3 regions of the Phreatobacter aquiterrae genome follow, and region 2 is predicted to be linked to each of the others. Evidence: predicted binding sites of a transcription regulator. Region 2 holds the regulator's gene; each other region holds the start of a gene.

Region 1 (4,677 bases), on a different contig from region 2:
ACACGCGCCACCGGCATCACCGCCTCGGTCGGCATCACCGGACGGGCGAGCGAACCGGAATTCGCACTGACCTCGACCCCCACCCTGCCGCAGGACGAGGTGCTCTCGCGCCTCCTGTTCCAGCGCGCCGCCGGGGGTCTCTCGCCCTTCCAGGCCCTGCAACTCGCCCAGGCCGTCGCCACCCTGTCGGGCAGCGGCGGGCCGGACGCCTTCGAGGCGACGAGAAGGGCGCTCGGCGTCGACAATCTCGACGTGACGACGGGCGCCACGGGTCCGGCCGTCGGCGTCTCGCGGGCCATCAATGATCGCGTGCGGATCGGGGTTCGCACGGGCGCCAAGCCGGAGAACAGCGCGGTCGGTGTCGACATCGACCTGACCCGCCGCATCCGCATCCAGACTGAGATCGGCGCCGACGGCCGCGCCGCCGCCGGCATCGGCGCCGAGATCGAGTACTGATGCGGAAAGGGCGTCGCGGTCTCCCGCGCCGCCCCCTTGTTTCCGGCTCGACTGTCTCAGACGTCGCGACGATGGCCTTCGTCAGAAGTCCATGCCGCCGCCCGGCATGGCCGGGGCCGCCGCTTCCTTCTTCGGCTTTTCGGCGACCATGGCCTCCGTGGTGATCAGCAGGCCGGCAACGGAAGCCGCATCCTGGATCGCCGTGCGCACGACCTTGGTCGGGTCGATGATGCCGAGCTTGAACATGTCGCCATAGGCGTCGCCCTGGGCATCGTAGCCATAGGCGTAGTCACCCTTGTCGGTGACCTTGCCGACAACGATCGAGCCCTCGACGCCGGCGTTCTCGGCGATCTGGCGGATCGGAGCCTCCAGCGCCTTGCGGACGATGTCCACGCCGGTGCGCTGGTCGTCATTGGCGCCCTTCAGCCCCTCCAGCACCTTGGCGGCCCGGAGAAGCGCGACGCCGCCGCCGGGCAGGATGCCTTCCAGCACCGCCGCGCGGGTGGCGTTGAGGGCGTCGTCAACGCGGTCCTTCTTCTCCTTCACCTCGACTTCCGTTGCGCCTCCGACGCGAATGACCGCCACGCCGCCGGCGAGCTTGGCGAGGCGCTCCTGCAGCTTCTCACGGTCGTAGTCGGAGGTGGTCTCCTCGATCTGCGCTCTGATCTGCGCCACGCGGGCCTCGATGTCCTTCTTCGAGCCGGCGCCGTCGACGATGGTGGTGGCCTCCTTCTCGATACGGATCTTCTTCGCCCGGCCGAGCATGTTGAGCGTGACGTTCTCCAGCTTGATGCCGAGGTCTTCCGAGATCGCCGTGCCGCCGGTGAGGATGGCGATGTCCTCGAGCATGGCCTTGCGCCGGTCGCCGAAGCCCGGCGCCTTCACAGCCGCGATCTTCAGGCCGCCGCGCAGCTTGTTGACGACCAGGGTGGCAAGCGCCTCGCCCTCGACATCCTCCGCGACAATCAGCAGCGGCTTGCCGGTCTGCACCACGGCTTCCAGCACCGGCAGCATGGCCTGCAGGCCGGTCAGCTTCTTCTCGTGGATGAGGACGTAGGGGTCCTCCAGCTCGGCCACCATCTTGTCGGCGTTGGTGATGAAGTAGGGCGACAGGTAGCCGCGGTCGAACTGCATGCCCTCGACCACGTCGAGCTCGGTCTCGAGGCTCTTGGCCTCCTCGACCGTGATGACGCCCTCGTTGCCGACCTTCTGCATCGCCTCGGCGATCATCCGGCCGATGGAGGCATCGCCATTGGCGGAAATCGTGCCGACCTGGGCGACCTCGTCGGACTTCGTGACCTTGCGGGAGTTCTTCTCAAGCTCCTTGGTGACCGTATCAACGGCCAGATCGATGCCGCGCTTCAGGTCCATCGGGTTCATGCCGGCGGCCACCGACTTGGCGCCCTCGCGGACGATGGCCTGGGCGAGCACGGTCGCTGTGGTCGTGCCGTCACCGGCGGCATCGTTCTGCTTGGACGCCACCTCGCGGACCATCTGGGCGCCCATGTTCTCGAACTTGTCGGAGAGCTCGATCTCCTTGGCGACGGTGACGCCGTCCTTGGTGATGCGCGGGGCACCGAAGCTCTTCTCGATCACGACGTTGCGGCCCTTCGGGCCCAGCGTCACCTTCACGGCATTGGCCAGTATGTCGACGCCGCGGATCATCTTCTCGCGCGCGTCCTGCGAAAACTTCACGTCTTTCGCAGCCATGGTTCCTCACTCCTTGGATTGAGATGTTGAGGGATGTTGGACGTCGGAAAGGCCCCGCTCAGGCGGCCTTCTTCAGGCTCGCCGAGGTCTCGACGATGCCCATGATGTCGCTCTCCTTCATGATCAGGTAGTCGACACCGTCGATCTTCACCTCGGTGCCCGACCACTTGCCGAAGAGCACGGTGTCGCCGGCCCTCACGTCCAGCGGGACGAGCTCGCCGCGCTCGTTGCGCCCGCCCGGACCGACGGCGATCACCTCGCCTTCCTGCGGCTTCTCCTTGGCGGTATCGGGGATGATGATGCCTCCCCGGGTCTTCTCCTCGGCGTCAATGCGCCTGACGACGACACGGTCATGCAGTGGCCGAAACTTCATGAGTTCCTCCAGATATGGATCATCGCGATTGATGTGGCCGGGACCCGCTGCGAGGGCCGTGGCGAGCGCATCGCCGGGCGCCTACGGCGTCCCGTCCGGGCGATGAGTTAGGAAGCCTTTTTTGGGCTCGCAAGACCCTGTCAGCACTTTTTTCTATCGAGTGCTAACAAGCTGATTTCAATAATGAAATGGAACTTTTGGCTTGCATCGACGCTGATGTTGCGCTGCGATTGCTTGTGTCATCCGGCAAAGGAGGTTCACGCATGGCATCGGCAGATTTCGCCCGCCAGATGGAGGGCTACGGGCTGACCACGGCAGGCATTCTCTACCGTCTGCCCGACCACCCCGCCATCCTCCAGGAATATGTCTGGCAGGCCTATGATCTCGCCCCCCGCTTTCCCGAGTTGAAGCGCTTCCTCGCCTTCTGGCAGGCAAAGCTGGAGGGCAAGCTTTACCGGGTCACGGTGGCGCACAAGGACCTGATCGGGCCGACCGAGATGCGGGCGGTGGGGGCCGAGTTCCGCCTGCACTGAAGCGCGAGAACATCTGCCGTCTGCGTCTTGCCTGCGTCGGCCGACGGAAGCCCGCGAATATGCGGGCGGCGCGCGATATCGCGCAGCCGACAGGATTCCGGGCCGGAATCCTGCCGTTTCCCTGGCCTCTGCCCATGGGTTCGCCGCACGGTTGAGTCGGGGCGCCTTGACTCGCGTGGCTGCTCATCCTTTGATAAGAACATAACAGGAACATACATGACCATGCGACGCGACACTCTCGCGGCGCTGAAGGGGACCCTTGCGCGTATGGAGCGGGGGGTCATGCCCTCGGCGCTGCCGCATTTTTCCCTCGGCCTGCCGGAGTTGGATGGCGCGCTCGGCGGCGGGCTCAGCCGCGCCAGCCTGCATGAGATCTTTGCCGCGAGCCCCGCCCATGGCCCTGCCGCCACCGGCTTCGCCCTGGCGCTCGCCATTTGCGCCACTCCGTCGGCGCCGGTGGTGTGGGTGCGCCAGCGGATGTTCGATCAGGAGTTCGGGCGGCCCTATGGCCATGGCATCGCCGCCCTCGGGCTCGATCCTGGCCGTCTGGTGCTGGTGCGGGCGCGCACTGCGGAGGACGTGCTGAAGGCAGCCCACGAGGCGGCCCAGTGCGCGACCGTCGGCACCGTCCTCGCCGAGATCTGGGGGGCGCCGAAGGTCCTCGACCTGACCGCAAGCCGGCGCCTGTCGCTCGCGGCGGCGGCCAGCGGCGTCACCGTGCTCGTGACACGGGCCGATGCGGTGCCGGCCGCCTCCGCCGCCACCTCGCGCTGGCAGGTCCGCGCCGCCCTTTCGCAGGACAAGCAAGCCGGCCTGCCCGGACTTCCCGCCTTTTCCGTCACCCTGCTGCGCCACAGGGCCGGCATTCCTCCCCGCGACTGGCCCATGGAGTGGGATCGTGAACACCGTCGCTTCCGCGAACGGACGGCGCTACCTGGCCGTCTGGATGCCCTTCCTGCCGACCGAGCGGTTGCGCCGGCTACAGAAGCCCTCCCATGGCCCGTCCAGCCGCCCCTGCCCTTCCGGCGTGCCGGATGACGTCCCGCTCGTGCTCACGGAGAAGGTGGCGGGCGCCCTGCGCATCGCAGCGGTCGACGCACGCGCCCGTAGCCTCGGCCTCCACCCCGGCCAGAAGCTCGCCGATGCCCGCGCCTGCGTACCGGACATCACGGCTCTGGAGCACGATGCCGCGGCAGACCGGCGGTTTCTCGAACGGCTGGCGGACGCGGCCGACCGCTACACGCCGCTCGTCGCCCTGGAGCCCCCCGAGGGGTTCATCCTCGACATTACCGGCTGCGCCCATCTCTTCGGCGGCGAGGCCCTGCTGCGCGAGGATCTCCTGCGCCGCCTCGCCAGCGCCGGCCTGACGGCGCGGGCGACCATCGCCGGAACGCCCGAGGCGGCCTCCGCCCTCGCCCGCCACGGCGCCCGCGCCATCGTCCCGCCGGGCGGCGAGGCGCAGGCCGTCGCGCCCCTGCCCGTCGCGGCGCTCGGCGGCGATCCGGCCATCGTGCTGGCGCTCACCCGCGCCGGGCTGAAAACCATCGGCGACCTTGCCGCCCGGCCGAGCGAGATTCTGGTGGCCCGCTTCGGCGCGGCCCTGGC
Region 2 (4,677 bases):
AGCGCAAGCTCAACGACGCCCGCCGCATTCTCCAGGCGCGGCTGCGCACCACCCCCGAGGGCCGCCAGTTCCTGCAGGAGCAGGCGGGCTTTCCGGCCAATCGCGAGCGGCTGTGCCGCAACTACGGCACCTCCGACATCGGCCCGGCCTTCTGCGCGCTGAAGTTCACCGAGGCGCGGGCCGAGAACCTCGCGGCACGGGTCGGGGGTCCGCCGTCCGATGCGCCGCCGGCACGCCGGCCGGCACGGCCGCGGCCGCAACCGGCGCCCGCGCCGCAGCAATGACGGCGGTGGCGGTGGTTCCAGGATGCACCTGGCATCCCGGCTATCTCGATCCCGCCGGCCAGCGCGATCTGGTCGAAACCCTGCGGAGCCTGATCGCCCGCGCGCCGCTGTTCCAGCCGGTCATGCCGCGTTCGGGCCGCCCGTTCTCTGTCCGCATGACCAATCTCGGCGCACTCGGCTGGGTGTCCGACAGGGCGGGCTATCGCTACCAGCCGCTGCATCCGGAGACCGGCGAGCCCTGGCCGGCCATTCCGGCCTCGATCTTGGCGATCTGGGAAGTGGTGGCAGGCTATCCGCACCTGCCCGAGGCCTGCCTCGTCAACTGGTATGGACCCGGCGCCCGCATGGGCCTGCACCAGGATCGCGACGAGGAGGATCTGGCTGCGCCGGTCGTCTCCATCTCGCTGGGCGAGACCGGGCTCTTCCGCATCGGCGGCACGGAGCGCGGCGGCAAGACCGCCTCGGTGAAGCTTGCTTCCGGGGACGTGCTGGTCTTTGGCGGCGCGGCGCGCCTGGCCCATCACGGCGTCGACCGGATCCTGCCGGGCACGAGCACGCTTCTGAAGGATGGCGGGCGCATCAACCTGACGCTGCGCCGGGTGACGACGCCGGAGTGAGCGCGCCTGACACAACAATGCCCGGCGCGAGGCCGGGCATTGCGTATCCATCGTTCGAGCGAAAGCTCAGCTCGTCGGCGCGCCGACCGGCTTCATCAGGCCGATCACGGCTCCGGCCGGATCCTCGATCACGGCGATGCGGCCGACATTGGGGATGTCCATCGCCGGCTGCAGGATCTGGCCGCCGGCGCTGGTCACCGCCATGACGGCGCGGTCGAGGTCGTCGACCTGCACATAGGCGAGCCAGCCCGGCTGCGATTCGGTGTCCTGCGGGTCCATCGGCATGATGCCGGCAGCCGGCGTGCCGTCCGGAGCCTTGGCGATCCAGTATTCACCGTCCGGCATCGGGAACGGATCGAAGGTCCACCCCAGGGTCTGGCCATAAAAGGCCTTCGTCCTGGCGATGTCGTTGGTCATCAGCTCGTTCCAGGTGAACCTGCCGCTCATGCGGGCTTCCTCCATCACTGCGCGCGGAGGGAGACTTCCCCACCGTCAACGGCACTCAAGCATGGTCCGATTGCAGCCCGGCGACAATGAGGCAGATCGGGTCAGGTAATGAGGCGGGAGAGAACCTTGGCCGTGTAGTCCACCATCGGCACGATGCGCGCATAGTTCAGGCGGGTCGGCCCGATGACGCCGAGGACGCCGACGATGCGGCGCTCGGCGTCGCGATAGGGCGCCACCACCATGGACGAGCCCGACAGCGAGAACAGCTTGTTCTCCGAGCCGATGAAGATGCGCACGCCTTCAGCGGTTTCGGCGCGGCCGAGCAGGTCGACGAGTTCGCGCTTCGATTCCAGATCATCGAACAGGAGGCGGATACGCTCCAGGTCCTCCATGGCCCTCAGATCGCCGAGCAGGTTCGCCTGGCCGCGCACGATGAGCTTGCGGTCGGACGGCTCGCCTCCCGACCACGAGGCGAACCCGGCCTCGACCAGCTTCTGGGTCAGGCCGTCCAGTTCGTTGTGGGCCTGCTCGAGGCTCTTCTGCATCTCGGTGCGCGCCTCGGCGAGCGTCCGGCCGCGGATGTGGGCGTTGAGGAAGTTGGAGGCCTCGACCAGCGCGGAGGGCGGCAGGCCCGCCGGGATGGGCACGAGACGGTTCTCGACCTGGCCGTCCTCGGAGACCAGCACGACGAGGGCGCGCTCCGGTTCGATGCGGACGAACTCGATGTGCTTGAGGCGGACGTTGCTCTTGGAGGTGAGAACGACGCCGGCGCCGCGCGACATGCCGGACAGAAGCTGGGTTGCGTCCGCCAGCACGGATTCGAACGAATGGTCGCGGGCGGAGGCGGCGACCTGCGCCTCGATGGCGTTGCGCTCGTCGGCGGCGAGATCGCCGAACTGCATCAGGGCGTCGACGAAGAAGCGCAGTCCCGTCTCGGTCGGCAGGCGTCCCGCCGAGGTGTGCGGCGCAAAGATGAGGCCGGCCTCCTCGAGATCCTGCATGACGTTGCGCACCGAGGCCGGCGACAGGGTCATCGGCAGGATCTTCGACAGGTTGCGCGACCCCACGGGCTCGCCGGTCGCCAGATAGCTCTCCACGATCTGGCGGAAGATCTCCCGCGAGCGCTCGTCGAGCTTGGCCAGCGCGGAGTTCGCGGCGGCGGACAGATGCGGGCTGGAACGCGGAACTTCGGCGGACAAGGGGCGACCTCCACGCCAAATCTGGTCGCTGGCGCGGCATTGTTCAAGCGCCATCTGCCGCATTGCAAAATGGAATGCGGCCGCTGGCGCCCGACGCCGTCCTTGCCGCGCCGGGCTTTGCGCCCTAAGACCCCCCGACCCCGAGACAAGAACGGAACCCGCCATGCGTCCCTCCAAGCGCGAACCCGATGCGCTCCGCCCCGTCTCGCTGGAGCGCGCCGTCGCCCGCTACGCGGAAGGCTCCTGCTTCGTGAAATTCGGCAACACCCACGTGCTCTGCACGGCCTCGCTCGAGGAAAAGCCGCCGCCGTGGCTGCGCGGCCAGGGCCGCGGCTGGGTGACGGCGGAATATTCCATGCTGCCGCGCGCCACGCTGGAGCGCACCCGGCGCGAATCGACCTCCGGCAAGCCGTCGGGCCGGACGCAGGAGATCCAGCGCCTGATCGGCCGGTCGCTGCGCACGGTCGTCGACCTGCAGGCGCTGGGCGAGCGGCAGATCACCCTCGACTGCGACGTGATCCAGGCCGACGGCGGCACCCGCACCGCCGCCATCACCGGCGCCTGGGTGGCGCTGCACGACTGCATCGCCTGGATGACGGCGCGGTCCATGCTGAAGACCAATCCGATCCGCGACCATGTCGCGGCGGTCTCCTGCGGCATCTATCAGGGCACGCCGGTGCTCGACCTCGACTATGCCGAGGATTCGGAAGCCGATACCGACGCCAATTTCGTCATGACCGGCGCCGGTGGGATCGTCGAGATCCAGGGCACGGCGGAGAAGACGCCCTTCACCGAGGCCGAGCTCCTCAACCTCCTGTCGCTCGCCCGCGCCGGCTGCGTCCGTCTCGTCGACCTTCAGAAGACGGCGGTGGCATGAGCGCGCGGATCGGCCCCGGCACCCGCCTCGTCGTCGCTACCCACAACAAGGGCAAGCTCGCCGAGTTTCGCGACCTGCTGGCTCCGCACGGTATCGACCTCGTTTCCGCCGGGGAGCTCGGGCTGCCGGAGCCGGCCGAGACCGGCACACTCTATGCCGAGAACGCCGCGCTCAAGGCGCGGGCGGCGACCGAAGCCACAGGGCTTGCCGCCATTGCCGACGATTCCGGCCTCGCCATCGATGCGCTCGATGGCGCGCCGGGCCTCTTCACCGCCGACTGGGCCGGCAATCCGCGCGACTTCGCCGCCGCAATGGCCCGCGTCGACCGCGAACTGACCCTGCGCGGCGTCGTCACCACCGGCGCGAAGGCCCGTTTCGTCTCGGCGTTGGCCCTGACCTTTCCTGATGGGCCCGAGCAGATCTTCGAGGGCCGCGTCTTCGGCACGCTGGTCTGGCCGCCGCGCGGCGACAGGGGTTTCGGCTACGACCCGATGTTCCTGCCTGATGGTCACAGCCTCACCTTCGGCGAGATGAGTGCGGAGGAAAAGCACGGCCTGCCGCCGAAGGGGCAGGGCCTCTCGCACCGCGCCCGCGCCTTCATGGCGCTGGAGAAGGCCGTGCTGGCAGGCTGACGTCGGGCCTGCCCCGCGCCGCCCCGCTTGACTTCGCCGGCCAAGGGTCCAATTTGAGGCTTGTCCAAGGGGGGCCCCGACGAAGGGGCTGAGAGGCTGCACCGTTCCTGCCCGGAACTCCGCAGCGACCCTTGAACCTGATCCGGGTCATGCCGGCGGAGGGATGGGACACCATGTTGACTTCAGTCTATCTCGCAAGGCTCATCGGCCCCATCATGCTGGCGGTGGGAATCGGCCTGCTGGTCAGTCCGGGCGCCTACCGGGCGCTGGCGGCCGAGTTCCTCAAGAGCACCGCGCTGGTCTTCCTGTCCGGGCTCCTGATCCTGACCGCAGGCGTCGCCATCCTGCTGGCGCACCGTGTCGTCGCCCCCGACTGGCGGACGCTCATCACCCTCATCGGCCTTGCCATGCTGGTGGGCGGCGGCATCCGCGTCATCGCTCCCGACCGCGCCGCCGCCATCGGCCGCGACCTCATCGCCCGCGACGGCGCGATGAAGATCGCCGCCGCCGTCTGGCTGATCCTCGGCGCCATCCTCACCATTGCCGGCTACTGGCCGCAGTCCCCCACACCATAAGACCATTCGAGGAAGCCCCATGAACGCCCCCGTCAAGGACATCAAG
Region 3 (4,677 bases), on a different contig from region 2:
CCGGCTTCACGACCTATGTCGCCCATGCCGGCGGACCACCGATGGCGATGTATCTCCTGCGCCGCGATCTCACCAAGACCGCCTATGCGGCCACCACCGTGGCGATCTTCACGGTCGGCAACCTCGTCAAGCTGCCCGGCTATGTCTATTCGGGCCTCGGCGAGCCCGGCGTCTTCATGAAGGCGCTGGCGCTGTCGCCGATCGTGCCGGTGGGGGTGCTCGCCGGCCGCTGGCTGCACGACGCCCTGCCGCGCGAACGCCTCTTCACGCTCTGCTACGTCCTGGTCGGCCTCGCCGGCACCAAGCTCCTGTTCGACGCATCGCGCGCCCTGTGGTTTCCATGACCCCATCTCTCATTGCCGGCTCGCGGTTCGCCCCTTTCCTGACGGCGGCCCTTGGCATCCTTCTTCTTTCGATCATGGACGCCATGATCAAGAGCGTGGCCAGCGCCCATCCGACGACGCAGATCGTCTTCATGCGCTATGCCTGCGGGATGCCCTGGGCGCTGGCGTTCCTGCTGTGGACGCGCCCGCCCGCGCCGTCGGCCGAGATGCTGCGCGCCCATGTGCTGCGCGGCGTTCTCGTCACCATCACCGCCTTCCTGTTCTTCTACGCCCTCGCGACCTTGCCGCTGGCGGAGGCGATCACCCTGTCGTTCCTGTCGCCGCTGTTCCTGGCCGTCCTCGCCGCGATGATCCTGAAGGAGCCGATCCCGCGACCGGTGCTCATCGCCATTGCCGTCGGCTTCGTCGGAATGGGGATCATCGTCGCGGGCAAGGTGGGCGGCGGCGAGTTCGATCTCGTCCGCGTGCTCGGCATCGCCGCCGCCACCTCGTCGGCGCTGGCCTATGCGGCCAATCTCGTGCTGCTCAGGAAGCGTGCGCAGACCGACCCCTTCGGTCTGATCATCCTGTTCCAGAACCTTTTTCCCCTGATCATCATCGCCCCCTTCGCCTGGGCGGTGTGGGAGGTGCCGGAAACCCGCTCATGGCTGATGTTCCTCGGCATCGGCGCCTTCGGCCTTGCCGGCCACCTGTGCATGGCCTGGGCCTTCAAGCACGCCAATGCCGGGCCACTCGGGGTGATCGAATACACCGCCCTCGTCTGGAGCGCCGGGCTCGGCTATCTCGTCTTCGCGGAGGTGCCGGCCTGGACGACCTGGGCTGGTGCCGGCCTCATCGTCGCCGCCTGCCTGATGGCGATGCGCCGGTAGGGATCAGCGCGGCGCGCGGGTCTCGAAGATCATGCAGGTCTCGGTGGCGTGGGCGATGAGGCGGCCCCTGCCGTCGACAAGGCGGGCCTCGGAGGTGGCGATGCGCGAACCGGCATGGATCACCTTGCCCTCGCAGCGCACCCGCCCGGTGTCCGGCATCAGGGCGCGGACATAATTCACCTTCATCTCGACCGTGGTGTAGGCCTGTCCCGCCTTGACGAGGGTATGCACGCAGCAGCCGAGCGCGGAATCGAGGATGGTGGCGGTCCAGCCGCCGTGGATGGTGCCCAGCGGATTGAAGAAATCGGCCGTCGGCGTGCCCTCGAAGACGGCGCGGCCGGGATCCACCTCTGTCAGGATGAAGCCCATGCTCTTCGCGATCGGCGGGGCCGGATAGCGCTGCTCCAGCATGCCCCTCAGAAAATCGATGCCGTCCTGGCCGGTGGCCTCGGCGGCATCGACGACGCCATAGCGGAGGGCGGGATGGGGCGTTCCGTCAGTCATGGGGGAACTCGCGGGGAGAGATCTATCGTGTAGTTGCACGATAGCCGGCGGGCGGTAAGAACGTCAATGCCGTCAGAACCCCAACCTGTCAGCAGGCCCCCTCAGGGCCGCCGGCACTCTCAGCCTTCGCAGTCCTTGAGCGCGCGCCTGATGGTGCGCAAGCCATCGCGCGTCTCGGTCCAGACCTGGACGCCGACCGCCTGTTCCATCTTCGCGTGCTCGGCCTCCCAGAGTGGAATGGCCGCGACGAGGCGGCGCGCACCCTCCGGCGTCAGTTCCGGGCGCACGGCGCGTCCCTGTCCCGAGGAGACGCTGACGAGCCCTGCTACCTCCAGACGCTTGAGGTTGCGCGTCATCGTGGTGCGGTCGAGGGCCAGCGCCTCGGACAGCGCGGTGACCGAATTGGTCTTCGCCATCGCCAGCGCCGCCATGATGTTGAACTGCGTGACCTCGAGCCCGAGCGGGGCCAGCGCCCGGTTGTAGGCGCGCGTCACGGCGTGGGCCGTCATCCGCGTCTGGTAGCAGATGCAGGATCGTCCGATGCGCGCGAGCGTCGAAGGATCGGGGAGGGTCCCGTCCGCTTGCGCCGCGGGCCCGGCATGGGTGGTCGCCGTCGTCATGATGTCACGATCCGGCGCGGGAAGCCGCGCGTCAAGGTGATGTGGGGACTGCCAGCCGGATTCACCATGTTTGCGGCAGTTCTTGACTCAAGACCCGGCACAGCCTATATCACCGGCGGACGTTAGCAGTCACATCGAGTGAGTGCTAACAGTCTCGGCCGACGGGCCGTACCGAAATTTCGCGGCCTTTGCGCCGCTCATGCCAGGGACACGATATCCATGAAGTTCCGTCCGCTGCACGACCGCGTGGTCGTCCGCCGCCTCGAGGGCGAAGAGAAGACCAAGGGTGGCATCATCATCCCGGATACCGCCAAGGAGAAGCCGCAGGAGGGTGAAATCCTCGCTGTGGGTCCGGGCGGCCGCGACGAAGCCGGCAAACTCGTCCCGCTCGACGTCAAGAAGGGCGACAAGGTGCTGTTCGGCAAGTGGTCCGGCACCGAAGTGAAGATCGACGGCGTCGACCTCCTCATCATGAAGGAGAGCGACATCATGGGTGTGATCGCGAAGTAATTCGCGAACCGCTCATATCCTCCCATTCCATTCATTCCGACAGGAGTAAGCCACAATGGCTGCTAAGGACGTGAAATTCGGCCAGGACGCGCGCGACAAGATGCTGCGCGGCGTCGACATCCTCGCTGAGGCCGTGAAGGTCACGCTCGGCCCGAAGGGTCGCAACGTCATCATCGAGAAGAGCTTCGGCGCCCCGCGCATCACCAAGGACGGCGTCACCGTCGCCAAGGAGATCGAGCTCGCCGACAAGTTCGAGAACATGGGCGCCCAGATGGTCCGTGAGGTCGCCTCCAAGACCAATGACCTTGGCGGCGACGGCACCACCACCGCCACCGTTCTCGCCCAGGCGATCGTGAAGGAAGGCGCCAAGTTCGTCGCCGCCGGCATGAACCCGATGGACCTGAAGCGCGGCGTCGACATCGCCGTTCTCGAGGTCGTGAAGGCGCTTGAGAAGTCGGCCAAGAAGGTCAAGTCCTCGGCCGAGGTCGCCCAGGTCGGCACCATCTCCGCCAACGGCGATGCGCTGATCGGCGAGATGATCGCCAACGCGATGCAGAAGGTCGGCAACGAGGGTGTCATCACCGTCGAGGAAGCCAAGTCGCTGGACACCGAGGTGGACATCGTCGAGGGCATGCAGTTCGACCGCGGCTACCTGTCGCCCTACTTCATCACCAACGCTGACAAGATGGTGGCCGACCTCGAGGACGCCTACATCCTCATCCACGAGAAGAAGCTCGCTGGTCTCCAGGCCATGCTGCCGGTTCTCGAGGCCGTCGTTCAGACCGGCAAGCCGCTGGTCATCGTCGCCGAGGACGTCGAGGGCGAGGCTCTCGCCACCCTCGTCGTCAACAAGCTGCGTGGCGGGCTGAAGGTTGCCGCCGTGAAGGCTCCTGGCTTCGGCGATCGCCGCAAGGCCATGCTGGAGGACATCGCCATCCTCACCGGCGGCCAGGTCATCTCCGAAGACCTCGGCATCAAGCTGGAGAGCGTGACCCTCGCCATGCTCGGCCGCGCCAAGAAGGTGCTGATCGAGAAGGAGAAGACCACGGTCGTCGACGGCGCCGGCAAGAAGAAGGACATCGAGGCCCGCATCACCCAGATCAAGGCGCAGATCGAGGAGACCACCTCGGACTACGACCGCGAGAAGCTGCAGGAGCGTCTGGCGAAGCTCGCCGGCGGTGTTGCGGTGATCAAGGTCGGCGGCTCGACCGAGGTCGAGGTGAAGGAGAAGAAGGACCGCGTTGACGACGCTCTCAACGCGACCCGCGCGGCCGTGCTCGAGGGCATCGTCCCCGGCGGTGGCATCGCTCTCCTGCGCGCCAAGGCTGCTGTCGCCAAGCTGAAGTCGGAGAACGCCGAGGTTCAGGCGGGAATCAACATTGTGCTCAAGGCCATCGAGGCTCCGATCCGCCAGATCGCCGAGAACGCCGGTGTCGAGGGCTCGATCGTCGTCGGCAAGGTGCTCGAGAACAAGTCGGCCACCTTCGGCTTCAATGCCCAGACCGAAGAGTATGTCGACATGTTCGAGGCCGGCATCGTCGACCCGATGAAGGTCGTGCGCACCGCTCTCCAGAACGCCGCTTCGGTGTCCTCGCTGCTCATCACCACGGGTGCGATGATCGCCGAGTCGCCGAAGAAGGACTCCGGCGCTCCCGCGATGCCGGGCGGCGGCGGCATGGGCGGCATGGACTTCTAAAGTCCATAGAAGCCGCCCGTCACCTCAGGTGGCACGAGCCGGGCAAGCCCGGCACGTGCGTGCGGCATGGACTTCTAAAGTCCATAGAAGCCGCCCGTCACCTCAGGTGGCACGAGCCGGGCAAGTCCGGCACG

What was found. The regulator HrcA, encoded in region 2, represses chaperone genes, less so after heat shock. The targets are predictions, from matches to a motif close to GTTAGCACTCNCNNNNNGNGAGTGCTAAC.
Region 1: groES (co-chaperone GroES) is a predicted target of HrcA. The motif match lies at 2,679-2,707, and genes of this name have one in related genera.
Region 3: groES (co-chaperone GroES) is a predicted target of HrcA. The motif match lies at 2,459-2,487, and genes of this name have one in related genera.

Annotation. Positions count from the first base shown of each region.
Region 1 is NZ_JBJPHW010000008.1:160,275-164,951, reverse strand. Features, by position in the region: gene ACJ4V0_RS13945 (translocation/assembly module TamB domain-containing protein) at 1-456, shown strand, start outside; gene groL (chaperonin GroEL) at 538-2,166, opposite strand; gene groES (co-chaperone GroES) at 2,225-2,539, opposite strand; gene ACJ4V0_RS13930 (usg protein) at 2,803-3,072, shown strand; gene ACJ4V0_RS13925 (ImuA family protein) at 3,289-4,110, shown strand; gene ACJ4V0_RS13920 (Y-family DNA polymerase) at 4,019-4,677, shown strand, end outside.
Region 2 is NZ_JBJPHW010000007.1:187,747-192,423, reverse strand. Features, by position in the region: gene ACJ4V0_RS12815 (hypothetical protein) at 1-284, shown strand, start outside; gene ACJ4V0_RS12810 (alpha-ketoglutarate-dependent dioxygenase AlkB family protein) at 281-901, shown strand; gene ACJ4V0_RS12805 (VOC family protein) at 968-1,348, opposite strand; gene hrcA (heat-inducible transcriptional repressor HrcA) at 1,450-2,547, opposite strand; gene rph (ribonuclease PH) at 2,711-3,424, shown strand; gene ACJ4V0_RS12790 (non-canonical purine NTP pyrophosphatase) at 3,421-4,056, shown strand; TPP riboswitch at 4,114-4,238, shown strand; gene ACJ4V0_RS12785 (hypothetical protein) at 4,230-4,631, shown strand; gene thiC (phosphomethylpyrimidine synthase ThiC) at 4,651-4,677, shown strand, end outside.
Region 3 is NZ_JBJPHW010000004.1:189,685-194,361, reverse strand. Features, by position in the region: gene ACJ4V0_RS08460 (sulfite exporter TauE/SafE family protein) at 1-344, shown strand, start outside; gene ACJ4V0_RS08455 (DMT family transporter) at 341-1,213, shown strand; gene ACJ4V0_RS08450 (PaaI family thioesterase) at 1,217-1,717, opposite strand; gene ACJ4V0_RS08445 (MarR family winged helix-turn-helix transcriptional regulator) at 1,837-2,337, opposite strand; gene groES (co-chaperone GroES) at 2,557-2,847, shown strand; gene groL (chaperonin GroEL) at 2,903-4,543, shown strand.